DNA from 3 places in the Carnobacterium mobile DSM 4848 genome. Region 1 is predicted to be linked to each of the others. Evidence: predicted binding sites of a transcription regulator. Region 1 holds the regulator's gene; each other region holds the start of a gene.

The links. The regulator LexA, encoded in region 1, represses DNA repair genes until DNA is damaged. The targets are predictions, from matches to a motif close to CNAACANNTGTTNG.
Region 2: a site for LexA is predicted at 1,286-1,299, ahead of BR87_RS03375 (Y-family DNA polymerase). Genes of this name have one in related genera too.
Region 3: a site for LexA is predicted at 9,684-9,697, ahead of dnaB (replicative DNA helicase). Genes of this name have one in related genera too.

What each region holds. Positions count from the first base shown of each region.
Region 1 is NZ_JQMR01000001.1:363,382-374,385, reverse strand. Features, by position in the region: gene tkt (transketolase) at 1-1,985, opposite strand, end outside; gene BR87_RS01720 (DUF896 family protein) at 2,103-2,342, opposite strand; gene lexA (transcriptional repressor LexA) at 2,504-3,127, shown strand; gene BR87_RS01705 (adenine phosphoribosyltransferase) at 3,557-4,069, opposite strand; gene recJ (single-stranded-DNA-specific exonuclease RecJ) at 4,093-6,429, opposite strand; gene BR87_RS01695 (DegV family protein) at 6,594-7,460, opposite strand; gene BR87_RS01690 (DUF1836 domain-containing protein) at 7,479-8,060, opposite strand; gene BR87_RS01685 (LapA family protein) at 8,515-8,922, opposite strand; gene BR87_RS01680 (SDR family NAD(P)-dependent oxidoreductase) at 9,097-9,900, opposite strand; gene rnz (ribonuclease Z) at 9,918-10,856, opposite strand.
Region 2 is NZ_JQMR01000001.1:752,386-763,389, forward strand. Features, by position in the region: gene gdhA (NADP-specific glutamate dehydrogenase) at 1-321, opposite strand, end outside; gene def (peptide deformylase) at 565-1,128, shown strand; gene BR87_RS03375 (Y-family DNA polymerase) at 1,330-2,625, shown strand; gene BR87_RS03380 (hypothetical protein) at 2,622-2,993, shown strand; tRNA gene BR87_RS03385 (tRNA-Ala) at 3,179-3,251, opposite strand; gene BR87_RS03390 (Cof-type HAD-IIB family hydrolase) at 3,289-4,068, opposite strand; gene BR87_RS03395 (ABC transporter ATP-binding protein) at 4,144-5,922, opposite strand; gene BR87_RS03400 (ABC transporter ATP-binding protein) at 5,919-7,649, opposite strand; gene BR87_RS03405 (DNA-directed RNA polymerase subunit epsilon) at 8,087-8,305, shown strand; gene rnjA (ribonuclease J1) at 8,302-9,978, shown strand; gene BR87_RS03415 (HesB/YadR/YfhF family protein) at 10,074-10,373, opposite strand; gene BR87_RS03420 (response regulator transcription factor) at 10,518-11,004, opposite strand, start outside.
Region 3 is NZ_JQMR01000001.1:1,730,288-1,741,291, reverse strand. Features, by position in the region: gene recF (DNA replication/repair protein RecF) at 1-943, shown strand, start outside; gene gyrB (DNA topoisomerase (ATP-hydrolyzing) subunit B) at 958-2,883, shown strand; gene gyrA (DNA gyrase subunit A) at 2,903-5,464, shown strand; gene rpsF (30S ribosomal protein S6) at 5,772-6,071, shown strand; gene ssb (single-stranded DNA-binding protein) at 6,118-6,642, shown strand; gene rpsR (30S ribosomal protein S18) at 6,673-6,909, shown strand; gene BR87_RS08240 (DHH family phosphoesterase) at 7,134-9,137, shown strand; gene rplI (50S ribosomal protein L9) at 9,134-9,586, shown strand; gene dnaB (replicative DNA helicase) at 9,798-11,004, shown strand, end outside.

The sequences.
Region 1 (11,004 bases):
TTGTAAACTGCTACAACATTCTCAACTGTAAACCCGTAATTTTCAATAACAGTATTCCCTGGAGCACTTGCACCATATTTGTCAATGGCTACTGTTGCGCCATCAAGGCCGACATAGCGTTCCCAACCAAAGCTAGCTCCCATCTCAATGGAAACCCGTTTGCGGACAGCACGTGGCAAGACAGATTCTTGATAAGCAGCGTCTTGTTTTTCAAACAAATCAAAACTTGGCATAGAAACAACAGATACATCTTTTCCGTCTGCTTTTAATGCTTTTTGAGCTTCCAACGCTAAGGCTACTTCCGATCCAGTCGCAATCAAAATCCCTTCTGGTGTTTCACCGGATTGAGGAGAAAGGACATAAGCTCCTTTAGCCACATTCTCTTGCGCTAGTTCTTGTGTTTTAGGCAAAACAGGTAAGTTTTGACGAGACAACACCAACATAGTCGGATGATCAGTTGAAGTAACAGCGATCTTCCAAGCGGCTACTACTTCATTTCCATCTGCCGGACGCAAGACGGTTAAATTCGGCATACTGCGTAAACTAGATAAATGTTCAACGGGTTCATGCGTTGGCCCATCTTCCCCAACGGCTACAGAATCGTGTGTAAAGACATAAGTTACAGGCAATTTTGAAATAGCGGCCAAGCGGATAGCAGCTCTTAAATAGTCAGTAAAGACAAAGAACGTACCTACATATGTTTTTGTTCCTCCATGTAACGTAATGCCATTTGCTGCAGCTGTCATCGCAAATTCACGTACGCCATACCAAATATTGCGTCCTTCATATTGTCCAGGCTGGAAGTCTTTTTCACCAGACACCATGGTGTTGTTTGAAGAAGATAAGTCGGCTGAACCGCCCCAGAAAGAAGGAACTTTTTTAGAAATTGCTGACAACGTTTGACTACTTGTTACACGGGAAGCTAACGCATCATCTTCTACTGAAAAAGTTGGTAATTCGCTATCCCAGTCTTCTGGCAGTTCATTCTTCATAGCTTGCTCAAATTGAGCAGCTAGTTCAGGATAATCTTTACGATATTCTTCAAAAGCAGCGTGCCATTTTTCTTCAGCATCCGTTCCTTTATCGACCATTGTTTCTTTAAAGCGGTCAGCCACTTCTGAAGGAACAAAGAAATCTTCGCCTTCCCAGCCATAAGCTTTTTTCGCAGCTTCAATTCCTTCTGGTCCTAAAGGAGCCCCATGAACTTTATGCGATCCAGCATTTGGTGAACCAAAACCAATGACTGTTTTAACTTCGATTAAGGTTGGTTTAGTTGTTTCTGCCTTGGCGGTTTCAATTGCTGCATTGATTTCATCAAGATCGTTTCCGTCTTTCACCAAAATATACTGCCAGTCATAAGCTTCGAACCGTTGCCCTACATTCTCAGTAAAGGCTTTTGACGTTGGTCCGTCTAAAGAAATGTCATTTGAATCATACAACATAATCAATTTGCCTAAACCTAAATGACCAGCTAAACTAGCAGCTTCAGCCGAAACCCCTTCCATTAAATCGCCATCGCCACACAAAGCATACGTATAATGATCTACAATAGTATGGCTTTCTTTATTATAAGACGCAGCCAAATGGGCTTCAGCCATAGCCATTCCTACCGCATTTGCAATTCCTTGTCCTAAAGGACCGGTTGTTGCTTCGACTCCATCTGTATAGTGAACCTCGGGATGTCCAGGAGTTTTACTGTCCCATTGACGGAAGCTTTTTAGATCTTCAATAGAAACTTGGTAGCCTGCTAGATGCAGTAAGCTGTATAACATCATTGATCCATGCCCGGCTGAAAGAACAAATCGATCACGATCGACCCATTTTGAATTTTTAGGGTTCACTTTTAAGTGTTGAGTCCAAAGGGTATAAGCCATTGGCGCTGCTCCCATTGGCAATCCAGGGTGGCCCGAATTGGCTTTTTGTACTCCATCTATACTTAGTGTTCTAATCGTATTTACCGCTAGTTGGTCCGTATTGTCAAACAATTAAATCATCCTTTCAATTGTGTTACCTCTAGTTTACTGTTTTATCGCTATCGAAGCAACGACTGAATACAATAATTTGAAAATATTTTTGATTGTATCCAGCAGTCTAAATTGCTTTTAGCGATTATGAAAGCCTTTTTCTTTTTGAATCTTTTTCAACTTATCAGGGGTTACATCATTACCAGTCTCATCAACGACTTTTAAACCTTCGATATGGTTGCGCATGCCTCCACGAAAAGCTGCTAAATAGGCTTCACGTAATTTTTTTTGTTCTGTTTGTTCAGAAAGACTCAAACCTTCATTTTTAGATTTTCTTGCTAATTCATTAATTCTTTCTAGTTGATCTTTAGGCAACATTTTACTCACTCCATTTTTTTATTCTTTCACTACTATACCAAAAAAAATAAGGAAATACATTAAATTAGTTTGCAAAATAGCGAACATTTGTTTGATTGTCATATAATTTTATGGTATTCTGTCAATGAGTATACAATCTAAGAAATGAGGTGCGATTATTTATGCGTAAGACTCCTGAATCTAGACAGATGGAAGTATTACATTATATTCATGAACAAGTGCAGTTAAAGGGTTACCCGCCGACTGTGCGTGAAATTGGAACAGCCGTTTCTTTGTCTTCTACATCAACTGTCCATGGTCATTTAGCAAGATTAGAAAAAAATGGGTACATTCAACGTGACCCAAGCAAACCGCGTGCGATTGAGTTAACAGCTACTGGTTTGTCAAAACTAGGTATTCAATTGGAACACATTCCTTTACTGGGTACTGTCACAGCTGGCGAACCTATCTTAGCAGTAGAAGAAGCAACAGATTATTTCCCGCTTCCTCCTAACTTAAAACAAGAAAGCGAAGCTCTCTTTATGCTGACTATTCGCGGTGAAAGTATGATCAATGCTGGGATATTCGACGGCGATGAAGTGATTGTCCGTAAACAATCAAGTGCAAATAACGGTGACATTATTATTGCTTTAACTAATGAAGATGAAGCCACTTGCAAAAGATTTTATCGAGAAAGTAATTACTATCGGTTACAACCAGAAAACGATACAATGGATGCTATTATTTTAGATGAAGTAACCGTCCTTGGAAAAGTTGTCGGCCTTTATCGAAGCCATATTTTTTAAACACAAACAATTTAGAGCAACTAACGTAGCTAAAGTTGCTACAGGCATGATAAAGTGGATATCGAGTCTGCCGTTTGGAACATATTTAATAAAAATTATTAAGAAATGGAAAAGAGGTCGGCCCTTTGGGTCAACCTCTTTTTGTTTATTGGTTCTTTATCGAATTGTGTTGGTCATGCTTAATAATGAAATTTCCTCCGGAATTTACGCGTCTGCTTGCATGAGCCATGGGAACGACTGGAGCCTTACATGTCACCAGCCTTTCAAGCCTCAAACGAAGCCTAACCGCTTCGTAATTCGCATTGAATCCTTTACATGGCTGCAAGGAGCCGCTATTCCTCCGTAAATTTCAAGTTGTGGAATAGACTCATTCTTCTTACCAACACTAAAAATAATAGAACCTGTTTATTTATTTGTTAAAGAAAAAAATCAATATTCCATTAAAGCTAAAATATCGTAGTCTTTAATTTTATCGCGGCCTTTTAATTCACTTAATTCAACAAGGAAAGCTGTCCCTACAACTTCTCCACCTAATTGTTCGATTAATTTGATGGTTGCTGCAATGGTGCCGCCTGTGGCTAAAAGATCATCACAAACTAAAACTTTTTGGCCAGGTTTAATGGCATCTTTATGAATTTGTAGAATATCATTGCCGTATTCTAGACCATAGTTAACTTCAACCGTTTCACGCGGAAGTTTCCCTTTTTTTCTTGCAGGAGCAAAACCGATACCTAATTCATAAGCTACAGGACAACCAACGATAAAACCGCGAGCTTCCGGTCCAACAATCATGTCTACCTCTTTATTTTTTGCATACTGAACAATTTCATTTGTTGCATAACGATAAGCTTCCCCATCTGCCATCAAGGGTGAAATGTCACGAAAAATAATACCTTCTTCTGGGAAATCCGGTACGTCTGCAATATATTCTTTTAAATCCATTGAATCTTTTCCTCCATTCAATTTTACAGTTCTTTTTTCAGCTGAGCCTTTAGCCAGCTTTCCAGTTCTGTAAAGTGACTGTAAATAAGGGCTTCTTCAGCTTCTATTTTTCTCAGTCGTTTTTGATATTTATCTGTTTTTGTTAATTCTCTTTTTTCGGTATTTTGAACTATGTTCATAACACCGTCTTTTATTGTAACAAATCCTACTTCAAAAAACACTGAAATCATGAAAATTAACAAGTTTTCTTTTATTTTTAAAAAGTCGGCTAATAAATTTAATTGTTGTCGTACATTGATATTCACATGTGTCGTTATAAATTTATATACTTTAGTGAATTGATCACGAGTTGGCATTCCTTCTAAATAAGCATTCTCTTGACTAAAAAAACAAACAGTAATTTTTTCTGGACGACAATTTTGTAGTAAACGGCTTAACCAAGCTAAATCTGGAGGACAATCTACTAAAATAAGATGCGCTGTCTGCATCTTAAATCCTTCAGTTGCAGAAAAATCGGTAATTAACTGGGCAGAGCTAGCTTCAGCCAGTTTTTCTACATTTGCTTCGTAATTTTTTTTGTCAAAAAAAACATAATCAGCCGAAGCTAGTTTCCAAATAGTTGGAGAGATTTGGGTACTTCTTAAATCGAAGACTTGCATCCCTTCAATAGCTAAGTCTTCTATCATTAACTGAGGTTTGCGTAACCCATTCCATTCGTTGATGCTTAACTTTCCTACCAAAGTCAGTTCTGCATCTATTCCTATTTCCTCAGCAACTGATCCAAACTGAAAACCAATTACATCTAAGGAAGTTTCATCATTGACTAACTTTAATTTTAAATGAGCTTGGTCGCTGCCAATTCTTCTAACATCCTGAGCTTTAGCTTTTTCTAAAATAAAAGTCGGCTTTAAATTATCTGTTCCAAATGGCGCAAGTTGTTGAATCTCTTCAATAGCTTCAAGAGTAATCTCGGTTAACTTTAACTGCTCATCAATAACTATTTCCTCAGCTAATTGATCTTCCAAGCCGCTTTGCACTAAAAAGGCATTAAGTTCGGTTTGAATCGTCGGAATATTTTCGATAGGCACAGTTAATCCAGCTGCCATATGGTGACCGCCGAAAGTCGTAGTTAAATGCGCGACATCTTCCAAAGCATGGTAAAGATGGTAAGCAGCGACGCTACGGCCTGAACCCTTTGCTGACCCTTTCTCTTTGTCTATATTAAGAACAATAGCAGGTTTGCCCGTTTTCCCTACGACTTTACTTGCAACGATACCTAAAACACCTTCATGCCAACCTTCTTTCGCTAAAACATATACATGAGGATTGCTATCGTTTTTTTCAATCATATTAAAAGCTTCTGCTGTAATGGAAGCTACAATGGTTTGCCGTTCACTATTTTTTTCATTAATCTGTTTAGCTAATGTAACAGCTTCCTCTTCATCAAATGTCGTTAGTAGTTCTACCGCAGGAGCAGCATCACCTAAACGTCCTATCGCATTTAAACGGGGAGCCAATATAAACCCAATTGTTTCTTCGTCTATTTCTGATTGTTTCACGCCAGCAACCTTACAAAGGGCCGCTATTCCGATTCTTTGAGAATCTTTCAAAACAGCTAAACCTTGTAGAACCAATGCTCGGTTTTCTCCTGTTAGCGATACTAAATCTGCTATGGTTCCTATAGCTACCAAATCTAGTAACTCAAAAGGCATTTCGCCTAGTAACGCAGTAGCTAACTTAAAAGCTACTCCGACTCCTGCTAATTCGCCAAAGGGATAATTCCCTTCTGGGTGACGTGGATGAATTAAAGCATAAGCGGCTGGCAACTCTGCTGGTACTTCATGATGATCGGTTACAATAACGTCTACTCCTAATTCATTTGCTCGGGCAATGGCTTCATGACCTGAAATACCATTGTCACAAGTGAGAATTAGTGCTGTGCCTGATGAAATTAAGTTTTCAAATGCTTGAACATTTGGACCATAGCCATCATCAAACCGATTGGGAATGTAAAAATCTACTTCTCCTCCAATCATTTCTATGGTTTCTTTTAGTACAGCGGTACTGGTAACACCATCCGAATCGTAATCTCCATATACAGTGATTCGTTCGCCATTTTCAATAGCTTCCATAATCCGTGAAACAGCTTTATCCATATCCTTCAACATAAAAGGATCGTGAATCCATGTTTCATCAGGTTGCAAAAATTGTTGGATTTCTTCTGCGGTTTCCAGTCCTTTTTGCAGACACAGAGAAAGAAACAACGATGTATAAGCAGATTCTGGATCTAGTTCTTGTCTCTTTACTTCACTTAACGGCAATTCTTCTTTTACTTTCCATTTTGTATGTGTTTTTAACAAACGACTTCACTCCTAACTTTTACATTATAACAAATAAACACTAAAAAAGGTTGATTCATAAATTAAAGGCTGGAATAAAGTGGTCATCTCACTTTATTCCAGCCTTAGTTAGCTATTGTTTAAGTATTTATTGTTTGAGCAGACCTAAAAGGACTTTCTCCTTATTAAGGCTCTAAGATGCTTATACCAATTCCGATCAAACCAGGACCAGTATGGACACCCAATGCCGGGCTCACTTCCCCTTCAAATGTGTGTTCAAAATGCGGTAGTTGTTTCTGAAGTTCTGCACGGATCTCTTGCACTTGAGCTTTGGCCGTCTTACCTCCATAAGCAATCGCTAAATTATACTTTTTAGCATTCCCTGCAAATTCCTTGGCTAAATCAATGGCTTTTTGCACACTTTTTTTACTCCCGCGAATTTTTGCAACTGTATCATAAACCCCATCCTCATTACAGGTAATAATCGGTTTTAAATTCAACATATTCCCTAAAATAGAAGCCACTAAACCAATACGTCCACCTTTTTGCAAGTATTCTAATGTGGGTACATGAAAAAACACTTTAGATTTTTTCACATCTTCAAGTAATTTATCTTTGATGGTTTCCCACTTTAGACCATTTTCGACATAGTTATAAGCTTGAACAGCAATTAAGCCACTGCCTATTCCAATATTTTTCGAATCAACTGTAAAAATATCCATATCTTTAAAATTTTCAGCTACAAGACGAACCATATTATTTGTACCGCTTAATCCACTTGAAATAGTCACACAAATAACTTTTTTAAATCCTTCTGCTTGAATTTGTGCTAAAATTTCGCTAATCACTTCTCCACTCGGAAGAGAAGTCTTAGGAATTTCTTCATTAAGACGATCATAAACATCTTGTGCAGTAATATCTACATTGTCCGTATATTCTTCATCTTGATAAATAACTTTTAATGGAATAACTTTCATGTTTCCTAATGCAATATACTCTTCAGGTACATTAGAACCAGAATCCACAAGAAACGCAACTTTTTCTTCAGTCATATTCTTTACCTCGCAATTTTATTTTTTCGATTTACCATCTTTTTTATTTCTTACCTTTTCTTCTCCAATCAGTGCTAACGTTTTTTCTGTAACAATTTTTGTTGCTACTGCAATCGTTGCAGTTCGCACAACTAAATTGTTCATGTCAGTGTCATTTGGCAACAATGGCAACGGAGAAGGTTCTTTCTTTTCAAGATGAGACCCAATGGCTACTAATGCGGCTTCTTGTTCTGTACAAAATAAATCATATGCCCCACGAATTCCACTGATAGAAGCTTGATAAACGAGGCCTTCTTTAACTTCTGGGATGGTTAACACTTGTTTTAAAACGGATATAGCAATCAAATAAGCTAAATGCTTTTTTTTATACCTTTTTTTTACAGGTGGAGGAATTAAATCCAGTTTCACATAGTTGTTTATCATTGAAGCTGTAATAATCTTTTTCTGTTTACTTGGATTAAAAACAAAGAGGTATTTATCAATTAAAGTCAAAACTTGATCCATATAAAGATCAAAGTCAGGCAATTCTTCCCAGCGCGGGAAATGAAACTGAGTAATCTCTTGTGTCCACTCAATAAGCTCTTCTTCTATTTTATTCACTATCTCACCTGTTTCATTTTCTATGATTAATTGTATTTTACCATTAATTCCAAAACTAGACAAACTAGTTTTGGAAACTAGTTAACATTTACAAGTATCTCTCTCCCTTAAAAGTAACCGTATACATAGTAACACGATAAATTAGTCGCTTGCAAGAGCCATGGGAACGACTGGATCATTTCGTGTCTCCAGCCTTTCAAGCCTTGTCATGGCTGTTACTGCTTTAGCAGTTTTATAGACATGATACACTTGGGCTCATGCTTACAGTGCTACTTTGAATCCTTTACATGGCTGCAAGCAGCCGCTATTCCTCCAAAAACTTCAAGATTGTGGGATAGATTCATTTTTCTTACCAATGCCAAAAAATAATAGAACCAAAAAATGTAAGAAACTTCCGCTAACGGATTTTTCTTACATTCTTACTCATTAGAAGCAATCAGCAACTGATTTTATATTATAAAGTCGGCGGTGTAGGTGTTTTAGACGTCATTCGTTCAACCAACTCTTTTTCTAAACTATCAATTTTATTTGCTTGTTCAATTATTTTTTCATCTTTTTCAGTTATCTTATGTTCGTATTCTTCTCTTACTTGTTTCAACTCTTGTTGTTTTGTTTCTTCTGCATTTGACAAATCGGATTCATAATTTTTAATTTTTTTCTTTGTTCTATACGCTGTACTCGTTGCAATCAAAACCGTAATCAACGCTCCAATAAACAAAGAACCTAAAATCACCATAATTAATGGCCATGTAACTAAAGCAAAACCGAAATTAACTGGCACGTCTGCTACATTTAAGACGGCAAATAATGCAATTAATAACACCAATATGATGGCTAAAACTGTTCCCCACTGTTTTTTCATCGTTCCTTCCCCCTTCTAACTAAGTAAAGCGGACAAACCTGCTTGCCCTTCTTAAAAATAGAGAGTACGACTTGGGGAGCAACGCTCCTTTCGTCTAATACCCAACTCTATAAAAAACTAACTTCTCAATTTATATTTTAGCATAGTACAGGTTATTCTCCCTAAGAAAAAGCTTTATTTGTTATTGAAAAAGGTTAAAGCTAAAAAATCACCAGTTCTTGGGAATAAAGAATACAATTTACCCGCAACTTCCATTAGATAAGGCAAATTCAGCTCTCTTTTGGATGTGCCAATCAATTCTACGATACGGTTAGCAACCATAACTGGATTTAAGACCATGCGGCCTACTTTTTCTAAATAATTGCCGCTCTCATCCGCGATATCAAAAAAGTTCGTTTCGATTGGACCAGGATTAACAGTTGTCACATAAATGTTTAAAGGCTTCAATTCTAAGCGCAGCGCATTTGAGTAACCCATTACTGCAAATTTTGTAGCAGAATAGATAGTTGATTTTGGTGTGGCTATTTTTCCAGCTTGTGAAGCAATATTAATAATGTGTCCTTGTTTTCTCTCTGCCATTTGGATAGCAACCAATTGTGTAACGTACATCATACCCAGCACATTGACTCTAAACATTTTTTCAGCAAGCGCCATATCAAAAGTTAACGCTTCTTCAAAATGACCAAATCCTGCATTATTGATTAAAACATCGATTTTTCCTACTTGCTGGTATACATCTTCAATTACTTTTTGAATGGCTTCAGGATCAGATACATCCATTGCATATGCATAAGCTTCTTTCCCAGACAAAGCAGCACACTTTTTTTTAACTTCTAAAAGTAGATCCATTCTGCGTGCACTAACTACTACAACTGCACCTTGTTTAGCAGCTGCATATGCAATTTGTTCGCCTAATCCAGTTGAACCACCTGTAATAAAAATAATCTGATCTGTTAATCGTTCTTGTTTATTTTTCATCTGTCTTTTTCCCTTCTTTAATGGGTTTCTTTTTGTAGCGGAATATTAACCTCTTCAAAATCTTTTACGATATGTGTATGTTTAAAGGTTTTTTGTGCTTCTTGTTCTAATGCATAAGCGTCTTTTCCTAAATAACGGGCACTGATATGCGTTAATAATAACCGCTTAGCTCCTGATTCTAAAGCAACTTCTGCTGCATCACGATTCGTAGAATGGTTATAGTCACGAGCCATTTTTTGTTCCGATCCTTCAAAAGTACTTTCATGAACAAGCACATCAGCATCTTTAGCCAAGATTACACTGTTTGCAGTCTTTTTGGTATCGCCAAGAATTGTGACAATCCGGCCTTTTTGGGTCGCGCCAATAAAATCTTTTCCATTAAAAGTGCGGCCGTCCGGCAGAGTAATTGTTTCTCCTTGTTTTAATTTCCCATATAGCGGACCAAATGGTACACCTACTTCTTTTAGCTTTTCAACTTGCAAACTTCCTTGATGATCCGCTTCTTGGATCCGATAGCCAAAAGATTGAATACCATGTTCAAGAGGAAGACAAGAAACTTTAAATTGTGTGTCTTCAAAAAGAATACCAGGTTCATTAATTTCATGAAACTTCAAAGAGTATTTTAAATACGTACCAGAAACCTTTAAACTGGTCAAAACAAACTGTTTGATTCCTTTTGGTCCATATATCGTTAAAGGTCCTTCTCCTCCTTGAAATGAACGGCTGCTGATTAATCCTGGCAAGCCAAAAATATGATCGCCATGAAGATGGGTAATAAAAATTTTATCGATTTTCCGCGGTTTTAAAGTGGTATGGAGGATTTGCTGTTGTGTTGCTTCACCACAATCAAATAGCCAAACGCTGTTTCTTTCATCCAATAATTTTAATGCAATGCTTGTGACATTGCGGTGTTTTGCCGGAACTCCTGCACCTGTTCCTAAAAATAATAATTCCATTTTATCCGATCCTAACTCTATAGATTTTTATCACTCGTTAACAGCAAGTAGAAACTCCTCTTTAGTTTAACAAAATTGCGTTAATATAGCGATAAGCACTTCCCGAAAAAAAGAAACCACATGAGCAAATGTCAAGTGGCTTCCTTTC
Region 2 (11,004 bases), 390 kb from region 1:
TATAATACTTTGGTTTACGCTTGGATGAAAACGCAGACCGCCTTTATATGGACCATTGGCTGAATTAAATTGAACACGAAATCCTCTATTTACCTGGACTCTTCCTTGATCATCAGTCCAAGGAACTCTAAATTGAATGATGCGTTCTGGTTCAATGATACGCTCCAAAATATTTTGTTCAATAAATTCTGGATGAGCAGTAAAAACAGGCTCAATACTATTTAAAAATTCTTTTACCGCTTGTAAAAATTCAGTTTGATCTGGATCTTTCTTCACTAATTTAGAGTAGGTTTCTTCAATATATTTTCTTGCTTCTTCCATTATATCGTCTCCTTCTTTCTTCGGCCAATGATTAACAAGGCTTTTTTTCTTTCTCATGATTATCTCATACTTCTTTTTTAAAAAAAAGCTTTTCTTTTCAGAAACTTTACAACACCAGAACAACAAGACATTTTTTTCGTGCATTTTGTTATATTTGCTGTTAAGATTATTAAGTTGATAATTAATCATATCCTTTACTTTATACAGATATTAGAAAAACTACTACACAGGAGTGAAATAAAAATGATTACAATGAACGACATCATTAGGGAAGGAAATCCGACATTACGTTTACCTGCTGAAGAGATAACTTTTCCTCTTGATGAAGAAACAAAAAAATTAGGTCAAGACATGCTGGAATTTCTACAAAACAGTCAAGATCCAGAATTAGCTGAAAAGTATCAATTGCGAGCTGGCGTTGGTTTAGCAGCACCACAATTAGACATTTCAAAACGAATCATTGCAGTTCACATCCCTGATATGGAAGATGAAACCAATGAGCCTATTCTAAGCGCTGTTATGATTAATCCAAAAGTGGTTAGTCATTCTGTCCAAAGTGCTTGTTTAGCAGAAGGTGAAGGGTGCCTTTCTGTTGATCGTGAAGTACCTGGATATGTACCTCGCCATAGCCGAGTAACTGTAACTTATTTAGACTTAAATGGCGAACAACAAAAGATTCGCTTGAAAAATTATCCAGCTATTGTAGTACAACATGAAATTGATCATATTAATGGTATTATGTTCTATGATCATATCAATCAAGATGCACCTTTTAAATTAGATGATAACGTATCTATTATTTCTTGATCTTCGTTAACAATATAAAAGCAGGTACAAAAGAACTCAAACTCTTTTGTACCTGCTTTTTTTATCTATAAACACATTAAATTAAGTTCGCGCGTAAAACAACTTTTAATCTCTAATAGTAAAGAGTTGTTTTTTTGTCTCTATTTGCTTTACAAAACAAACGTATGTTCGGTATAATGAAATCAAAAAGGAGGAGTTCCAATGGTATTCGATTATTCGAGAGAATTAAGTCAAGATATTCTCTGTGTTGATGTAAAATCATTCTACGCTTCCGTTGAATGTATCGAACGCGGTTTACATCCTTTAAAAACGATGTTGGTTGTAATGAGCAACGCTGAAAATTCCGGGGGTTTGATTTTAGCTGCTTCTCCCCGAGCAAAAAAAGTATTGGGTATCAGCAATGTTTCTAGAAAATGGGAAATCCCTCCTCATCCCGATTTGTTGATCGTTCCTCCGCGAATGAATTTTTATATTGAGAAAAATACTGAAATCAATGATATTTTTCGCAAGTACGTTTCTGATGAGGATTTACATATTTATAGTATAGATGAATCGTTTGTATCGGTTAGATCTAGTTTAAAACTCTTTAAAAGAAAAAATGCTTACGATATGGCCAGAATGATCCAATATCATATTTATAAAAAGACAGGTTTGTATGTAACGATCGGGATTGGAGACAATATGCTCTTAGCTAAATTAGCTTTAGATAACGAAGCAAAATACAATGCCGATTTCATTGCGGAGTGGCGATACAAAGATGTGCCGAAAACGATTTGGAAAATAAAAAACATGACTGACATGTGGGGTATTGGGGAACGAACTGAAAAACGATTAAAGCATTTAGGCATTAAATCAGTATACGATCTAGCACACTCCAATTTCTATCATCTAAGAGAGTCTTTTGGGCTTATCGGAGAACAATTGTATGCTAGTTCTTGGGGAATCGACCGCAGCAATATTAGAGAACCGTACCGGCCATTAGAGAAAAGTTATGGAAACTCTCAGATCCTTACCAAAGATTACGTAAACAGACAAGAAATTAAAATTGTTATTCGGGAAATGGCTGAACAAGTCGCAACACGCATCAGAAAACACCATTGTCAAACAGGTTGTGTCACTCTTTCTGTTGGTTATTCTAGGAATACAGAAGAACGCGGTTTTTCACGTCAAATGAAGGTACCTGTTACTTCTAACTCGAAAAAACTAGTGCAGTATTGCTTTGAACTCTTTACTAAATACTATGATGGGCAAGCTGTTCGAAATATTGGCATTACCTATTCAAATTTAACATATACAAGTCATATCCAATTAGATTTATTTGAAGATCCTTCTCAACAAATTGCAAACGAAAAGTTAGATCTGTTGGTGGATAGAATAAGAGACAAATATGGGTTTCAATCATTGGTACATGCGAGCAGTCTTTTAGAAGGAGCTACAGCTATTAATCGGAGTTCGCTTATTGGGGGACACGCTGGCGGAATGGAGGGCATACAATGAGTTTTTTAAATGGAGAGTACCGAGATCGCGGGATTAAAAAATGGGCCGGCTTCTATTTATCAGAGCATACCGCTGCTCAAGAAAAAGAAACCAGTGAAAGAAAAAGTTTAAATCACCAAAAAAGACAAATGACTCAAAAAGAAATTGAAGCACTATTGAACGAAGCCATTGTAAAAAATAAAACCGTCGCTATTCAACTTGAAAAAGTAGACCAAAATGGAATGTATGAAGCTGATATTATAGGGCTTATTAAGGGTGGTGACGCATTAGGCATTTTTATAAATAACACAAAAGTTGAATTTGATGAAATTCGCCATATCCAATTTGTCACTCTTAAAAAATGGAGCAAGATGACAGACGATATGTGAATATTAGAGGAGAGCAAACTCTCTATTTTAAAAGTCTGACCAATGAAAAAAGGTGAGCAGAATATGAGCAAAGGTATTTAAATATAGACTAAAACAAACATTCCTTAACAAACAAAAAACCACTAAGAATTCTGTCAGGTAAACAGTTCTTAGTGGTTTCGAATTATACAGAATAACTGCACGTATGGAGATAAGGGGGATCGAACCCCTGACCTTTTGGCTGCCAGCCAAACACTCTCCCAGCTGAGCTATACCCCCATAAATAAGAATAAATTCTTATTTATAACTGCCTTGATTATATCAGATGAAGGTCTTTCAACGCAAGGTAAATTCCATCTTCGTTGCAATTTTCCGTTACTTTATCTGCTTTTAGTTTGATCGTTTCTAATGCGTTCCCCATAGCTACTCCCATTCCCACTTCAGTCAGCATTTCAAGGTCATTTAGTCCGTCACCAAAAGCTATCGTATCTTCCACCTTAAATCCTTGGTTTTCAGCAAATTTTAAAACTGTACGAGCCTTAGAGCCATCATGTGGAACAATATCTACCCCAGTGTTATGCCAACGGACAAATTTAAATTTAGGAAATTGACCATTTTCATAAGCAGCTTTTTCTGCATCAGGATAAAAAATCAATCCTTGATATAATGGATGATGCAAATAATAATCCGCATCATGCGGCGGAACACTTGAACCGACGCTTTTCATGGCTGTCATCATTCTAATATCATTTTCTGTATGACGTCTTTTTAAAGCATCCACTGATTCATACACAATAGCATGTTCTTGCGCATCAGCTACTTGCAGCAACCGTTCAAATTCTTTTAGATCCAATTTGTTTTCAAAAACCAATTCATTATGGTAATAACCTGCTGCGCCATTGCAAAGAATGTAGTTTGTAAACTCTAATTCATCGATAACAATTTGAGCTAAAGCCAGATTTCTTCCTGTTGCAATGACAACTTCGTGTCCATTTTCTTTTAATTGTTTTAAAGCTTTTTTTGTATTAGGCAATACTTTTTTTTCATCATTTAAGAGAGTTCCATCAATATCAAAAAAAATCATTTTCTTTTGCATTATTTGTAACCAACCCTTTCTATACTTAAAAAAAATAATTAAAAATGAGCATCTTTTTAAGACGCTCATTTAATTTTATTCTTCTGCTTGTTTAAATTGACTATTATACAGCTTCTCATAAAATCCGCCTTTATTCAATAGCTCTTGATGATTGCCTTGTTCCACGATTTCTCCTTGATCCATTACTAGAATCAAATCAGCATCGCGAATTGTTGACAGTCGGTGAGCAATCACAAAACTTGTCCGGCCTTCCATGACTTTTTTCATTGCTGTTTGGATCAATGCTTCTAATCGGGTATCGACTGAACTAGTTGCCTCATCCAAAATTAAAATCTTGGGATCGGAAATGATTGCACGTGCAATCGTCAATAATTGTTTTTGCCCTAATGAGATGTTAGATGCTTCTTGGTTCAATACCATATTGTATCCGTCTGGCAATGTACGAACAAAATGGTCAACATTAGCAGTTTTGGCCGCATCAACTACTTCATATTCAGTAGCGTCTAATTTTCCAAATCGTATGTTATCAGCAATTGTACCATTATAAAGCCAAGCATCTTGTAAAACCATACCAAATTGCGATCTCACATCTTTTCGAGACATTGTTTTAGTATCAATGCCGTCTATTTTGATGGCGCCGCTATCTACGTCATAAAAACGCATTAATAAATTGATCAAAGTTGTTTTTCCTGCCCCAGTTGGTCCGACAATAGCAACCATTTGTCCGCTTTTCACTTGAACATTTAAGTCTTTTATCAAAGGCTTGTTTTTAGTATAACCAAATGTTACTTGCTCAAAGCTGACATCGCCAGCTACTGTTTCGGGTAACTCAACCCGAATAGCATCAGGTTTTTCTTCTGGTTCGTCTAATATTTCAAAAATCCTGCCGACTGCAGCTGCAGCACTCTGTAGCACACCCGATAATTGTGTAATTTGTGATAAAGGTTGGTTGATTTGCCAAATGTATTGAGTGAAAGCTTGTAAGTTCCCTAAAGAAAGGGTGCCTTGGATAACAAATAGCCCACCAATCACTGCTACTCCAAAATAAACCAAATTAGTGACAAGTCCAATTAAAGGACTCATTATGCCAGATACAAAAGCTGCTTTAAATCCAAATTTATTTAAGCGCTGATTAATAACTTTAAATTCTTCTAATTTATCTTTTTCTTTCCCATATAATTTTATTTCAGAAAAACCGCTGAAGCTTTCTTGTACGTGTCCATTCATAGCTCCTAACGCATCTTGCTGTTCAATAAAATAAGGTTGTGATTTGCGAATAATAAATTTAGAAATCGCGTAAGACGTTGGAATCATCAATAATATAATAGCTGCTAATGGTACAGATAAATACAACATCATCACAATAGCGAAAATAATCCCCATAATCGAATTTACGATTTGAATCAAACTTTGCTGCATAGCATTACTGACCGCGTCCACGTCATTGGTTACCCGGCTTAGGATATTCCCTTGTTGGTTACGGTCAAAATAAGCAACAGGCAACCGATTGATTTTTCCTTCTATATCGTTCCGCAAGTCACGCATCGTATGTTGGACAACATTCGTCATAATATAAGAAGAAGTATATAAGGTGATTTGATAAATACCTGCTACTCCTAACATGACATAAATAATTTGACGAACATATGCAAAGTTGACTTTCGCTCCCGGTATTCCTTTCAACATATCTGCTACATTATTGCCTACCTCCGTTAAGGCTAAACCAATAATAAACGGTTGTAAAGCATTCATTAACATACAAAGCATCGTCAGACAGATAGCTGCAAAAAAGCCTACTTTATATGGCTTGATGTAATTCCATAAGCGACGAATGGCCACTACCGATCCTCTCATGCTAATTCCTCCTTCGTCAATTGCGAAGCTGCAATCGCATAATAAATCTCTGAAGTCTTTAATAACTCTTCGTGCGTTCCTTGAGCTACCACATTTCCTTTATCCAAGACAATTATTTTATTTGCATGCCGGATAGAACCCACGCGTTGAGCAACAATCAATACAGAAGCTTCTTGAGTTTCAGCTTTCAATCGCTCTCTAAGCCGTGCATCAGTTTGATAATCTAGAGCTGAAAAACTATCATCGAATATATAAATATCTGGTTTTTTTATAATCGCTCGAGCGATCGATAACCGCTGCTTTTGCCCACCCGACATATTACTGCCGCCTTCTGCTAAAAGCTCTTCGTATTGATCTGGTTTAGATAATATAAATTCTTTTGCTTGTGAAATATCTGTTGCTTGTTCAATTTCTTTTGTGGATGCATTCCATTTGCCGTACCGCATGTTTTGAGAAATGGTTCCGGTAAAAAGCAGCGCCTTTTGTGGGATAAAGCCGATTTTTTTTCTTAAGGCGCGAAGTTGATAATCCCTTACGTCTACTCCATCAATCAAAATACGGCCTTTTGTCACATCATAGAAACGCGGAATCAATTGAATTAGCGTTGATTTTCCGCTTCCAGTACTTCCGATAAAAGCTACTGTTTCTCCTGGTTCAGCTGTAAAACTAACATTTCGGATAACAGGAGATTCAGTATTTCCCGGATAAGCAAAGGTAACATTTTCAAATGCAATGTGCCCATGAATAGCTGTTTCCGTTACTCCACCTTCATTTTCATCAATGGATGGCTTTGTTTGCAACACTTCTTCTATTCGTTCAGCAGAAACAGCAGCACGCGGGTACATCATAAATACATTTGCAAATAGCATAAATGAAAAAAGGGCATGAAAAATATATTCTATAAATGCAATCAAGCTACCTACTTGTAAACTTCCTTTTTGGATCTCCACAGCTCCCAACCAAACAATTGTTGCTAGAATCAAATTAAAAATAATAGAAAAAACCGGCATGGCTACGGCCATTAATTTAAACAGCTTTTTTGAAACAGCTGTATATGCTTGATTGACCTTAACAAATCTTTTTTCTTGAAAAGCTTCTTTAACAAATGCTCGAATAACTCGTAAACCAGTTAAATTTTCACGTAAATTCTGATTGATGTTATCTAAGTTTGCTTGTTGAGTTTCTGATAAAGGCTCTGAACGTTTAGCGATCAGCCAAACAATTGCAAAAAGAAAAGGAATAGCGATTAAGACGACATAAGAAAGTGATGAACTTGTACGCACAATCATAATAAAACTAGAAATAAACATAATAGGTGTCATCATACCTTGTCTTAATACCATCTGTAAAAAAGTCATGATTTGAAAAGCATCATTTGTCGTTCTTGTTACCAATGAAGACACACCAATTTGATTAAATTCACTATGTGAAAAAGCTTGAACTGACATAAATATATCGTTTCTAATGTCTCTCACAATATTAGTCGTGATCCTACTGCCTGCGTAAGCAAGTCCAATGAGTCCCGCTAGACCTATAACAGCAATCACAATCATCCATATGCCATAATATGTAACAACTGAAAAATCATTCATAACGATTCCTTTATCGATAATTAAAGCTAGTAAAGTGGGCAACCCTAATTCAATAAGAACAAACCCAAATACACAAATAAAATTTAAGAGTAACAACCCTTTATAATTCCTTAAATAACGCCACATTAATTTCATCTATTCATCTCCTTTTAAAAATTAAGGGTGTAATCATTCCAATAATATAGCATAATTTAAGGAAAAGGAACATTCTTACTTTATTTTTTTATCCGAATACATAACTTTATTAGCTTTTCTTCAAGATTGAACGTAGTTTCTATACTTACTTATTGAATTATGGTAAAATGATACTACCTGTTGTGAGACTACCACAACCACCAGTTCGGGAAAAAATATTATAAAGTATTTTATCGTTCGCTTACTTTAACATGCTGCCCATTTTTTCTATATTGTTTTTCCTATATAAAAATAAGACAAAACTGATGTGGTTTTATCTAATCATCACTGACTACTGTAAGTCGATGGTTTTTTCATTATGCAACAAAAATATCACCAAATAAATGATTACTAACACAACTCATCATAAATGATGACAGTTAAAAGGAGAGAAAAAAATGATTTTTAAAATCACTTATCAAGAAACAAAAGTAAGAAATCCAAAACGGGAAGAAACTAAAACACTTTATCTTGAAGCTGAAACTAGTATAGAAGCCCGTTCAATTGTTGAACAAAATACCCCCTTCAATATTGAATTTGTTCAGCCTCTTGAAGGAAAACATTTAGATTACGAACAAAAGAATCCGGAATTTATTATCACGGAGTTTTCTAAATGAAACTTTCTATAAAAAACAATGAAGCAGCCGTCTTTGCCATTGGGGGTTTAGGTGAAATTGGTAAAAATACTTATGGTGTTCAATTTCAAGATGAAATCATCATTATTGACGCTGGTATTAAATTTCCCGAAGACGACTTACTAGGAATTGATTATGTCATTCCAGATTATAGTTACATTGTCCAAAATATAAATAAAGTAAAAGCTTTAGTCATTACTCATGGTCACGAAGATCATATTGGCGGAATCCCATTCCTATTAAAACAAGCTAATATTCCTATTTATGCTGGCCCGCTTGCAAGTGCCTTGATTCGTAATAAGTTAAATGAACACGGATTATTACGTGATACTGAATTACATGAAATCAATGAAGATGCGGTCATTAAATTCCGTAAAACGAGTGTTAGCTTTTTTAGAACAACTCATAGTATTCCTGAGGCTTATGGGGTTGTCGTTAAGACACCGCCTGGCAATATTGTAGCAACAGGCGATTTCAAATTTGATTTTACTCCAGTTGGCGAACCAGCTGATCTGCATAGAATGGCTAAAATTGGAGACGAAGGTGTCTTGGCTCTGCTTTCAGATAGTACAAATGCTGAAATTCCAAATTTCACTAAATCTGAACAAGTAGTTGGAGAATCTATCACAAGTATTATGCAAAAAGTGGAAGGTCGGATTATATTCGCAACTTTTGCTTCAAATATTTCCCGCTTGGAACAAGTTGCTAATGCAGCAATTAAAACGGGCAGAAAAATTGCTGTTTTCGGGCGAAGCATGGAAGCTTCTGTTGCAACAGGCCGTCAGCTAGGTTATATTACAGCTCCAGATGACATATTTATTGAAGCACAGGAATTAAATCGTCAACCTGCTAACGAGACAATTATTTTATGTACTGGCTCACAAGGAGAACCAATGGCAGCTTTAAGCCGAATCGCTAACGGTACACATCGACAAATTTCGGTACAACCTGGTGATACAGTCATCTTTTCTAGTTCGCCGATTCCTGGCAACACTGCCAGCGTCAATCGGGTGATTAACTTGCTGTCCGAGGCTGGAGCAAATGTGATCCATGGAAAAGTCAACAACATCCATACTTCTGGTCATGGTGGACAACAAGAAGAAAAATTAATGCTGCGGTTAATAAAACCTAAGTTTTTTGTCCCTGTTCACGGGGAGTACCGGATGCAAAAAATTCATGCTGGTTTAGCTGAACAAGTAGGTATTCCAAAAGAAGATTGTTTTATTTTAGAAAATGGCGATGTTCTTGCTCTGACAGCTGATTCTGCAAGACGTGCTGGACATTTTGATGCTGGCGATGTTTATGTAGATGGTAAAGGCATCGGAGATATTGGAAATGTTGTTTTACGTGACCGCCGTTTGCTTTCAGAAGAAGGTTTAGTTGTAGTTGTGGTGACGATTGATTACAAAGCGAAAGAAATTTTAGCTGGACCAGATATTTTATCACGTGGCTTTATTTATATGCGTGAATCTGGCGAATTAATCAATGATGCTCAGCGAGTAATTGCTCGTGGTTTGAGAAAACTACTCACTACTAGCGAAGACACCATTACAGAACAAATGGTTAAAGCTGCTATTACTGAAAGTCTTAAACCGTTCTTATACGAGAAAACGGAACGCCATCCAATGGTTTTACCAGTTATTATGCCGGTATAAAAGATACCAACTTTGGCTTTTGAGTCTGTTTAAAAAAATAATTATAAAATAAAAGAGGAGTTGGGACAAAAGTCCCAACTCCTCTTTTTATCTCTTTAGTCTTCTTGAACAACAAAAGTATAAATAGGTTCATCCTTTTCCGCATTAAAATCAACTTGTAAATCATATCCACTAAAGAACCACTCATCATTTTTTTCAATAAAATACAAAACTCCGTTAATTTCTTCTTTTACAAGAGCATCTTCAGGCTGATCTACAGCCATTCCTACAGAGAAACCTTCATGAACGTTTGTTTTTCCATAAACCTTGCCTAAAAACCGCACACCGCTCTCTGGAGAAACCCCAACTTCATTTTCAAACCACTCAATAGCTGCTGGTGTTAATTCTATTTTCATGTGTTAGTTTCATAAGTACTCTTTACTTATGAATCCTCCTTCCAATCCACTGACTTTCTAGTAATAGTTTAACATACCTCAGCAAAAAAAACAGGTACTGAATTTGTACGCTATTAGCTTTAAAAACAAAATCAATCAATATGACTACTGAATCAAATGATGCTTAAATGCATAGATAGCTGCTTGCGTCCGATCGTCGACATCTAACTTCGCTAGTATATTAGAAACATGCGTTTTAACTGTTTTTAATGTAATAAATAGAGCGTCTGCGATTTCTTGGTTTGAATTGCCTTGTGCGATCAAAAGTAGGATTTCTTTTTCTCGTTTAGTTAAGTCTTCATGCAGCTGATGAGTTTTCTTTTGAGAAAATCGCATCATCATTTTACCTGTAACTTCTGGTTCTAAAATAGTTTCTCCCTTATAAGTAGAACGGATAGCTTCAGCTATTTCGCTAGCAGTAGAGGTTTTTAGTATATAACTAGCAGCCCCTGCTTCAAGAGCTGGATAGACTTTTTCATCATCAATAAAGCTAGTCACAATAATAATCTTCGCTTCTGGCCATTCAGTCATAATAGCTTTAGTTGATTCGATACCATCCATTACGTCCATTACTAAATCCATCATAATAACA
Region 3 (11,004 bases), 1.4 Mb from region 1:
CATTCGCTGGGAAGAGGAAGTTGCACGAGTAAGCGGGAGAGTTCAAAAAAAGAATGCTCAGTTTCCGTTAGAACTCATTATTTCTACTAAAGGAAAAAAAGCTAAATTTAACCATCTAGAGCAAAAAAAATTGAGTGAATATATTGGCCACTTGAACGTCATCCTTTTTGCACCAGAAGATTTATCTTTAGTGAAAGGCTCGCCTTCCATCCGAAGGAAGTTTATAGATATGGAAATGGGCCAAATGAGCCCTATTTATTTACATCATCTTGTCCAATACCAACGCGTCTTGAAACAGCGCAATCAGTATCTGAAACAGCTAGCTTTTCAACAAAAACAAGATGTAACCTTTTTAGAAGTGTTGACTGATCAGTTAGTAGAACATGGAGCTGCTATCTTGGCGGAGCGCTTTTTATTTGTGGAAAAACTCGGTAATTGGGCAGCTCCGATCCATCAAGAAATTTCTAAACAGAAAGAACACTTAGAGATTCAATATGCTTCCGGACTCGTTTTAACGAATCCGAAAGATAAAAAGCAGAATCAAGCAGACTTGCTACAAGCTTATGAACAAGGCCGAAAACGCGAAATTGATCAACGTATTACGCTTTTTGGTCCTCATCGTGATGATTTAAAATTCAGTGTCAATGGGCGCAATGTGCAAACGTTTGGCTCTCAAGGGCAACAAAGAACTACAGCTTTAAGCGTGAAACTGGCAGAAATTGATTTGATGAAAGAAATGACAGGAGAATACCCACTTTTGTTATTAGATGATGTCCTGTCCGAATTGGATGATGAACGTCAGACTCATTTATTAAAAGTGATTCAAAATAAAGTTCAAACGTTTTTAACAACAACTAGTTTAGATGGAGTGAAACAGGAAATGCTGGATGCTCCAAGAATTTTTCATATAGAAAATGGTCATGTAGAAATGGAGAGTGAATGAATTTGTCTGAAGAAATGAGAAACAAAGCCGATTTGGCTCAAGATTATGATGCGAGTCAAATTCAAGTGTTAGAAGGATTGGAAGCTGTTCGTAAACGTCCAGGTATGTACATCGGTTCAACCAGCGGTGAAGGTCTGCATCATTTAGTTTGGGAGATCGTTGATAATTCGATTGATGAAGCTTTAGCTGGATTTGCTAATGAAATCAATGTGATCGTTGAAGAAGATAACAGCATAACCGTTATTGATAACGGACGTGGGATTCCAGTAGATATCCAAAAGAAAACAGGACGTCCTGCTCTTGAGACGGTTTTCACGATTCTACATGCCGGTGGGAAATTTGGTGGCGGAGGCTATAAAGTTTCTGGTGGTTTACATGGCGTAGGTGGCTCAGTCGTGAATGCCTTATCCACTAGTTTAGAAGTTCGTGTACACAAAAATGGAAAGATTTATTTCCAAGGGTATTCTAGAGGGGCTGTTTTAAATGACGTGGAAGTGATCGGGGATACGGATCGTCATGGGACAACCGTTCATTTTTTACCGGATCCAGAAATTTTTAAAGAAACTACTACTTATGATTTTGAACGTTTAGCCGTTCGGGTGCGCGAATTGGCCTTTTTAAATCGTGGCTTAAAAATAACGATTGAAGACAAACGGGAAGAAACTCCTAAAGTATTGGAATACCACTATGAAGGCGGAATTAAAAGTTATGTAGCCTTCTTAAACAAAAATAAAAATGTCTTGTTTGAAGATCCAATCTTTTTAGAAGGCGAACAACAAGGTATTTCAGTAGAAGTTGCCTTGCAATATACTGACGGATATCATGCCAACTTATTGACATTTGCCAATAATATCCATACCTATGAAGGTGGAACGCATGAATCAGGGTTTAAAACAGCTCTAACACGAGTGATCAATGACTACGCTAAACGAAATAAACTGATAAAAGAGTCAGAAGAGAATTTAACTGGGGAAGATGTTCGTGAAGGATTGACCGCTGTGGTATCGATCAAACATCCTGATCCGCAATTTGAAGGACAAACTAAGACAAAACTAGGAAACTCTGAAGCAAGAACCATTACGGACCGTCTTTTTTCAGCTCATTTTGATAAATTCCTAATGGAAAACCCTCAAGTAGCTAGAAAAGTCGTCGAAAAAGGGTTGTTGGCTTCTAGAGCTCGTTTAGCTGCTAAACGTGCCCGTGAAGTTACCCGTAAAAAGAGCGGGTTGGAAATCAGTAACTTGCCGGGGAAATTAGCCGACTGTTCAAGTAAAGATCCATCGATCAGTGAGCTATTTATTGTTGAGGGAGATTCTGCCGGTGGGTCTGCTAAACAAGGGCGTTCTCGTTTATTCCAAGCTATTTTACCGATTCGTGGTAAGATTTTAAACGTGGAAAAAGCGACTTTGGATCGTATTCTAGCCAACGAGGAAATCCGTTCGCTCTTTACAGCGATGGGAACTGGTTTTGGCGGAGACTTTGATCTTTCCAAAGCACGTTACCATAAATTAGTGATCATGACCGATGCCGATGTGGATGGAGCCCATATTCGTACGCTTTTATTGACCCTATTTTATCGTTACATGCGTCCGGTCGTTGAAGCAGGTTATGTGTATATCGCACAACCGCCTTTGTACCAAGTAAGACAAGGAAAAAAAGTGGTTTATTTAGATTCTGATGTTGAATTAGATGAGTTATTAGAAGAATTACCAGTTTCCCCTAAACCAGTTATTCAACGGTATAAAGGATTGGGAGAAATGGATGCTGAACAACTATGGGAAACAACGATGAATCCAGAAAATAGACGGATGCTTCAAGTCTCAGTCGAAGATGCAATTGAAGCCGATCAAGTACTAGATATGCTGATGGGAGACCGTGTAGAGCCACGTCGTAAATTCATTGAAGACAATGCTCGCTATGTTCAAAACTTAGATATTTAGTCAGAGAGGATAATGAATAATGGCCGAAGAATTTAAAGAAAACATTGAAAATATCAATTTAAGCTATGAAATGCGGAACTCATTCCTCGATTACGCGATGAGTGTTATTGTAGCGCGTGCTTTACCTGATGTACGGGATGGTTTAAAACCAGTCCATCGCCGGATTTTGTTTGGCATGAGCGAGTTAGGCGTAACGCCCGACAAAGCCCATAAAAAATCAGCGCGTATTGTTGGGGACGTTATGGGGAAATACCATCCTCACGGTGACAGTGCCATTTATGAATCCATGGTTCGGATGGCTCAAGACTTTAGTTTCCGTTATCCATTAGTAGATGGACACGGCAACTTTGGTTCAGTCGACGGAGATGGAGCCGCAGCTATGCGGTACACCGAGGCCCGGATGACCCGAATGGCTTTAGAAATGCTGCGTGATATCAACAAGGATACAATCGATTACCATGATAACTACGATGGTTCGGAACTTGAACCGGATGTTTTACCGGCTCGTTTTCCCAATTTGCTAGTCAATGGTGCCACAGGAATTGCTGTAGGGATGGCGACGAACATTCCACCGCATAATTTGACGGAAGTGATTTCAGCTCTGCACATTTTGATGAAAGATCCAGAAGCCACAACAGCCGACTTGATGGATGCTTTACCAGGCCCTGATTTTCCAACTGGTGGTCTGGTGATGGGTAAATCAGGAATCAGACGAGCTTATGAAACAGGCAGAGGTTCAATCATTATCCGTGCGAAAGTGGAGATCGAAACGACTAAAAACGGCCGAGAACGAATCATTGTTCATGAATTGCCTTATATGGTCAATAAAGCTCGTTTAGTTGAACGGATTGCAGATTTAGCAAGAGACAAACGGATTGAAGGCATTACCGATCTAGCAGATGAATCAGACCGTGACGGTATGCGGATCGTCATTGACATCCGTCGCGATATGAGCGCAAGTGTTGTTTTGAATAATTTATACAAATTGACTTCTTTGCAAACATCCTTTGGTTTTAATATGTTAGCCATTGTGAATGGCATTCCAAAAGTATTGAGCTTAAAATCGATTTTAGAAGAATATTTAAAACACCAAGAAAATATTATTCGCAGAAGAACAGAATACGATAAGCGCAAAGCAGAAGCTCGTGCGCATATTTTAGAAGGGTTACGAATCGCTTTAGATCATATCGATGAAATCATTCGGATCATTCGGAGTTCTAAAACGGGAGAAATCGCTAAAAATACGTTGATTGAAACATACGGCTTATCTGATAAGCAAGCTCAAGCCATATTGGATATGCGAATGGTTCGATTAACTGGATTAGAACGCGAAAAAATTGAATCTGAATACAACGATTTAATAGCATTGATTACGGATCTAGCAGATATTTTAAGCAATCCGGAAAGAATCCATTCCATTATTGAAACAGAATTACTAGAAATCCAAGAACGTTTTGGCGATGCTCGCCGGACAGAATTATTAGTCGGAGAAGTATTGAGCCTTGAAGATGAAGATTTGATCGAAGAAGAAGAAATTGTGATCACCTTAACACATAATGGGTATATCAAACGTCTTCCAAGTTCTGAGTTCAAATCGCAAAGAAGAGGCGGACGCGGTGTTCAAGGAATGGGTGTTCATGATGATGACTTTATTGAAACGCTGGTTTCTTGTTCGACTCATGATACCTTGTTGTTCTTTACAAATAACGGAAAAGTATACCGTTCTAAAGGATATGAAATTCCCGAATATGGACGGACTGCAAAAGGGATACCAGTGATCAACTTGTTAGGAATCGATTCTGAAGAGACGATTCAAGCCGTTATCAACATCAAAGGCAAAGCAGACGATGATCATTATCTTTTCTTTACAACACGTCAAGGAACCGTAAAACGGACAAGCATTTCTGCTTTTTCAAATATCCGCAGCAACGGGATCAGAGCAATTGTTTTACGAGAAGATGATGAGTTGATGACCGTTTCGGTTACAGATGGAAAACAAACAATCATTATCGGAACGCATTTAGGTTATGCAGTCAGCTTTGAAGAAACGGTTGTACGGAATATGGGACGTAGTGCAAGCGGCGTACGCGGTATTCGCTTACGCGACGATGATTACGTCGTAGGAATGGATCTGTTGACAGCTGATTCTGAAGTGCTGATCATTACAGAAAAAGGTTATGGAAAACGGACCAACGCAAGTGAATATGCAGTTAAAGGCCGGGGGGGTAAAGGCGTGAAAACAGCTAATATCACTGAAAAAAATGGTCCTTTAGCTGGCTTGACAACTGTCAAAGGTGATGAAGACATCATGTTGATTACCAACTCAGGCGTTATTATTCGTTTTAGTGTAGACAGTATTTCACAAACTGGTCGTGCTACACTAGGCGTTCGTTTAATCCGTGTAGCAGACAATGGCATAGTTTCTACAATGGCAAAAGTTGATGCTGAAGAAGCTGAGATTGAAGCACCAGATGCAAATGTAGAAATTGTTTCAGCTAAAGATGGACATGAATCAGATGTTGAAGTAGTATCAGAAACAGAGAAACAACTTGAGGAAGAACAACAAAATTCTGAAGAATAAAAAATAAAAGAAAAAGAGAGATCCCAAACTTTTGGGGTCCTTTTTTTATAGAGTAGACGTATTAGAGTAGTGACCCTTTCTTAAAAAAGTATCTTTGAGAATGAAAAGCTGTAAGGGTAAAGGCATTCGATACAGTAATGGCTGTGAAATAGTTTGTGTTTAGCTAGTGGATAATTTGCTGAGAAAAAAGCATTGAACTTTATTAATTAATATGGTATATTTAATGGACGTGAGTAATCTATTATAGAATGCTCTCCTTGCTCTTTCAAATGAATGAGCCAAAGTCCATAAGGAGGTGACAGTCAAGATGAGCCAAACAGTAAATTATGAAATTTTATACATTATCCGTCCAAATATTGAAGAAGCTGAAAAAGCTACTTTGATCGAACGTTTTGATACTATTTTAAAAGATAATGGTGCTGAAATCGCTGAATCTAAAGACTGGTCGAAACGCCGTTTAGCTTACGAAATCAAGAAGTTCCACGAAGGAATTTACCATATCGTAAAACTAACTGCTACAGATGCAGCGGCAATCAACGAATTCGATCGTTTGTCTAAGATCAATGATGATATTTTACGTCATATGATTATTAAAGTAGAAGCTTAAAAATAAGATTGTTTCATGTGAAACATTTTTGGAAGGAGCGATTAATGTGATTAATAGAGTTGTGTTAGTTGGAAGATTAACTAAAGATGCGGATTTAAGATACACTTCAAATGGTACAGCTGTTGCTTCTTTCACTGTGGCAGTAAATAGACAATTTACAAACCAAAAAGGTGAAAGAGAAGCAGATTTTATTAACTGTGTTGCTTGGAGAAAGACAGCAGAAACATTAGCTAATTTTACGCGTAAAGGTTCATTAGTTGGTGTGGAAGGGCGTATTCAAACGCGTTCTTATGATAATCAACAAGGGCAACGTGTTTACGTTACTGAAGTTGTTGTTGATACTTTTTCAATGTTGGAATCAAAAGCCACAAGTGACCAACGTCGCGGCTCAGATGATACTGACCATGCAAAAACTTCTCAACAACATTCATATAACCAAACACAAAATAATTACTCACAAAAATCGGCTCCTCAAAATCAAAATTCTCAATATCCTGATTTTGGAAACTCTGATCCATTTGAAAAGAGTAGCCAACCGATAGATATTTCAGATGATGATTTACCGTTCTAATTTAAATTAGAGTATAAAGGAGGAATAAAAATGGCTATCCAACGTAGAGGCGGACGCAAACGCCGTAAAGTTGACTATATCGCAGCTAACCATATCGAATACATCGATTATAAAGATTTAGATCTTTTAAAACGATTTATTTCTGAAAGAGGTAAAATTTTACCTCGTCGTGTTACTGGGACTTCAGCTAAAAACCAACGTAAATTAACTACTGCAATTAAACGTGCACGTATCATGGGACTATTACCATTCGTTACGGCTGAATAAAAGAATAGCAAGGGACATGGTAATTTCATTTATCATGTCCTTTTTTTCTTTCTATTTTCATAGTTTTTAAAAGAAGTGAATAAAAGCTAGATATGCTTTTTGAAAGAGGGAAGCGACTAAATTGTTTCATGTGGAACAATTTAAGCATCTGGTATCTCAAAGTAAAACATGGTAAAATAGAGTCTGGATATTTAAAAAGTAACATATGAAAAAAGGAGCTCATTATGGAGAAACTGTCTCAAGAAAAACTCCCAAAGTTTTTGAATGATGACAAATTCAAATGGTTTGCTGTTGGTATTGGTTTACTACAATTAGTAACGATTGTATTAGGATTTTTAACACATATTGCATTAGGTATCATCTTGACAGTCGTTTTTGCGGTTACTGTCGTTTTGTTATATGACATGGCTAAAAAAATTAGTGTTGAAACTACTAAATACATCGCTGACTTATCTTACCGGATTAAGAGAGGAGAACAAGAAGCTCTCATTAAAATGCCGATTGGTATTTTATTGTTTAATGAAGAGTATGAAGTACAGTGGACTAACCCTTATCTTCAAAATCATTTGGGATATCAAGAGGTTTTAGGCAAGAAAATCAATGAGGTCGATAAAGAACTAGCTGAGTTGATTCAGAATAGCAATACATCAGGTTTGAAAACAGCTCATTGGGGCGGAAATATTTATCAAATCATTGTACAAGAGGATATCCGGGTTGTGTATTTAATGGATATTACTGAATATGCTCAAATTCAGGAAAAATACGAAGATGAAAAAATAGTGATTGGAAATATCTTCGTAGATAATCATGATGAAATTGTACAAGGGATGAATGACCGAAGTGTTTCGAGTCTAAATAATTTTATTACAATGGAATTATCCAACTGGGCAAAGGAACACCATGTTTATTTAAAAAGGGTAGCAGAAGATCGCTTTATTGTGATGATGCACCGCTCGTCTTTAGCCACTATCGAAGAAGAAAAGTTTGCCATTATTGATCGTATTCGGGAACGAACGTCTAAACAAAACTTTCCTTTAACGCTTAGCATCGGATTAGCTTATGGAGACAATGATTTAAGTAAGTTAGCGAAGCTGTCTCAAAGTAACTTAGATTTAGCATTAGGACGAGGCGGAGACCAAGTGGTGGTTAAATCGACAGATGGGGAACCCCGTTACTATGGTGGGAAAACAAATCCAATGGAGAAAAGAACGCGTGTTCGCTCTAGAATCATTAGCCAAGCGCTTCAAGAATTAATGAAACAAGCAGATCAAATCTTTATTATGGGACATAGTTACCCGGATATGGATGCCATCGGTTCTTCACTAGGTGTTCGAAGAATTGCTGAAATGAATGGAAAAGAAGCTTGGATCATTATTGAACCAGAAGAATTTAGCAAAGATATTTCACAACTAGTGGATGAAATAGAAAAAGATAACTCGATTAGCCGTTACATTATCACACCGGAAACAGCTAAAGAAATGACGACTGCGAATACGCTGTTGATTATGGTCGATCACCATCGTCCATCATTATCAATAGCACCGGATCTAGTAGAAGAGATTAACAACGTGGTGGTTATTGATCATCATCGCCGTAGTGAGGAGTTTCCGGAAAAACCTGTCTTAGTCTATATAGAACCCTATGCTTCTTCAACTGCAGAATTAGTTACAGAATTATTTGAATATCAGCCTAATGATGGAAACCCAATCAATAAAATTGAAGCGACTGCTATGTTGGGCGGCATCATCGTAGACACAAAAAGTTTTTCTTTGCGGACAGGAACACGAACATTTGATGCAGCGAGTTATTTGAGGTCATGTGGAGCGGATGCTGTTTTAATTCAACGACTGTTAAAAGAAGATACAGATACGTATTTGCTTCGCAGCCATTTGATTGAAACAATTGAATTTATCAGCGATTCTATGGCCGTAGCAACTGGTGAAGAAGATCAGGTTTATGATACAGTAGTAGCAGCACAAACAGCAGATACTATGCTGAATATGACGAATGTGGATGCAGCTTTTGTGATCACGAAACGTTCCGATAACCGTATAGGAATCAGTGCACGCAGTTTAGGCGAGATCAATGTCCAAGTAATCATGGAAAAACTTGGCGGCGGCGGTCACTTATCTAATGCAGCCACTCAAATAGAGGATCGTACGGTTGCAGAAGCAAAAGAGATGCTGCGTGCTGTAGTAGTAAATCAAGAAGAGGAGGAAAAAGAATGAAAGTTATATTTTTAGAAGATGTAAAAGGTAAAGGTAAAAAAGGCGATGTAAAAAATGTTGCTGATGGATACGCACACAACTTTTTAATTAAAAATGGTTTAGCTAAAGAAGCAACATCCGGCAGTTTGAGTGAATTAAAAGGAAAAGTAAAGGCAGAAGAAAAACAACAAGCAGAAATCAAACAAGAAGCAGAAGAACTAAAAGCACTTTTAGAGAAAGAAGCTAATGCCATTGTGATTAAAGCAAAAGCTGCTGAAGATGGTCGGTTATTTGGATCAATTACAACAAAGCAAATTGCTGCTGCTGCCCAAAAACAATTGGGTATTAAATTGGACAAGCGTAAAATCGAATTAAATGTGCCAATTCGGACAGTCACTTCCATGAAATTAGACGTTAAAGTACACCCAGAAGTAGTTGCCACAATGACGGTAAATGTTTTGCCGGAATAGGTAAGATAAAAATAGGTGATACAATAGAAAAAAGTTCAGTCAGAAAACTCTGACTGGACTTTTTTCTATCTGAAGTAAACCAACAATCAGTAAAAAAAGAACGCACGTTCCTGTTGTTGCATTGTATTCCCACTATTTTTGAGGTAAAATAAGAACGTTGATTTAAAGATTTTAATCAAAAGAAACCAGACTGTTGAAAGGAAGAGGAAATTTGGCAAATGAAGCTTTTCAAGACCGCCTACCACCTCAAAGTATTGAAGCGGAGCAAGCTGTACTCGGGTCGGTTTTCTTAGATCCGGACACAGTGGTCGGTGCATTAGAATTTATTGAAGCAAAAGATTTTTATCGCCGAGGACATCAATTGATTTTCCAAACGATGTTAGATTTAAATAATAACAATGAAGCGATTGATATTGTTACCATCACAAATGCGTTAGAGTCTAAAAACCAACTGGAAGATGTAGGTGGAATGGCTTATTTAGCTGAACTGGCTGTGACCGTACCAACTGCAGCCAATATGGAGCATTACGCTAAGATAGTTGAACAGAAATCTATTTTACGCAATTTGATTCGAACAGCTACTGAAATTGTGACTAAAGGATATGAAGAAGGAGACGAGCTAGCAGCGATTTTAGATGAAGCTGAGCGCAGTATACTTGAAGTATCTGAAAAACGCAGCAGAAGCGGTTTTTTATCTATTTCAGAAGTATTGAATACCTCTATTGCCAGAATTGATGAATTGTATCAAAACGATGAAGAAATTACCGGACTGCCAACAGGGTACAAAGCGTTGGATAAAATGACAGCCGGCTTGCAAAAAGAAGAACTAATTATCTTAGCTGCCAGACCAGCTGTTGGTAAAACGGCCTTTGCTTTAAATATTGCTCAAAATATCGGAACAAAGACAGATAAGACAGTGGCCATTTTTAGTCTGGAAATGGGTGCTGAATCTTTGGTCAATCGGATGTTATGTGCAGAAGGCAGTATTGATGCCAGTAATTTGCGGACAGGTAATTTATCTGAAGAAGAATGGCAAAACTTAATTGTGGCGATGGGGAGTTTATCTAAAGCTAGTATTTATATTGATGATACTCCGGGTATTCGTGTTGCTGAAATTCGTGCTAAATGCCGCCGCTTGAAACAAGAAAAAGGCGAATTGGGTTTGATACTAATCGATTATCTACAATTGATTGAAGGAACTGGCCGTGAAAGCCGGCAACAAGAAGTTTCTGAGATTTCACGACAGTTAAAAAAGCTGGCTAAAGAGCTGGACGTGCCAGTTATGGCTTTATCCCAATTGTCTCGTGGGGTTGAACAACGACAAGATAAGCGTCCTGTATTGAGTGATATCCGTGAATCTGGTTCCATTGAGCAAGATGCTGATATCGTAGCTTTTCTTTATCGTGATGATTATTACG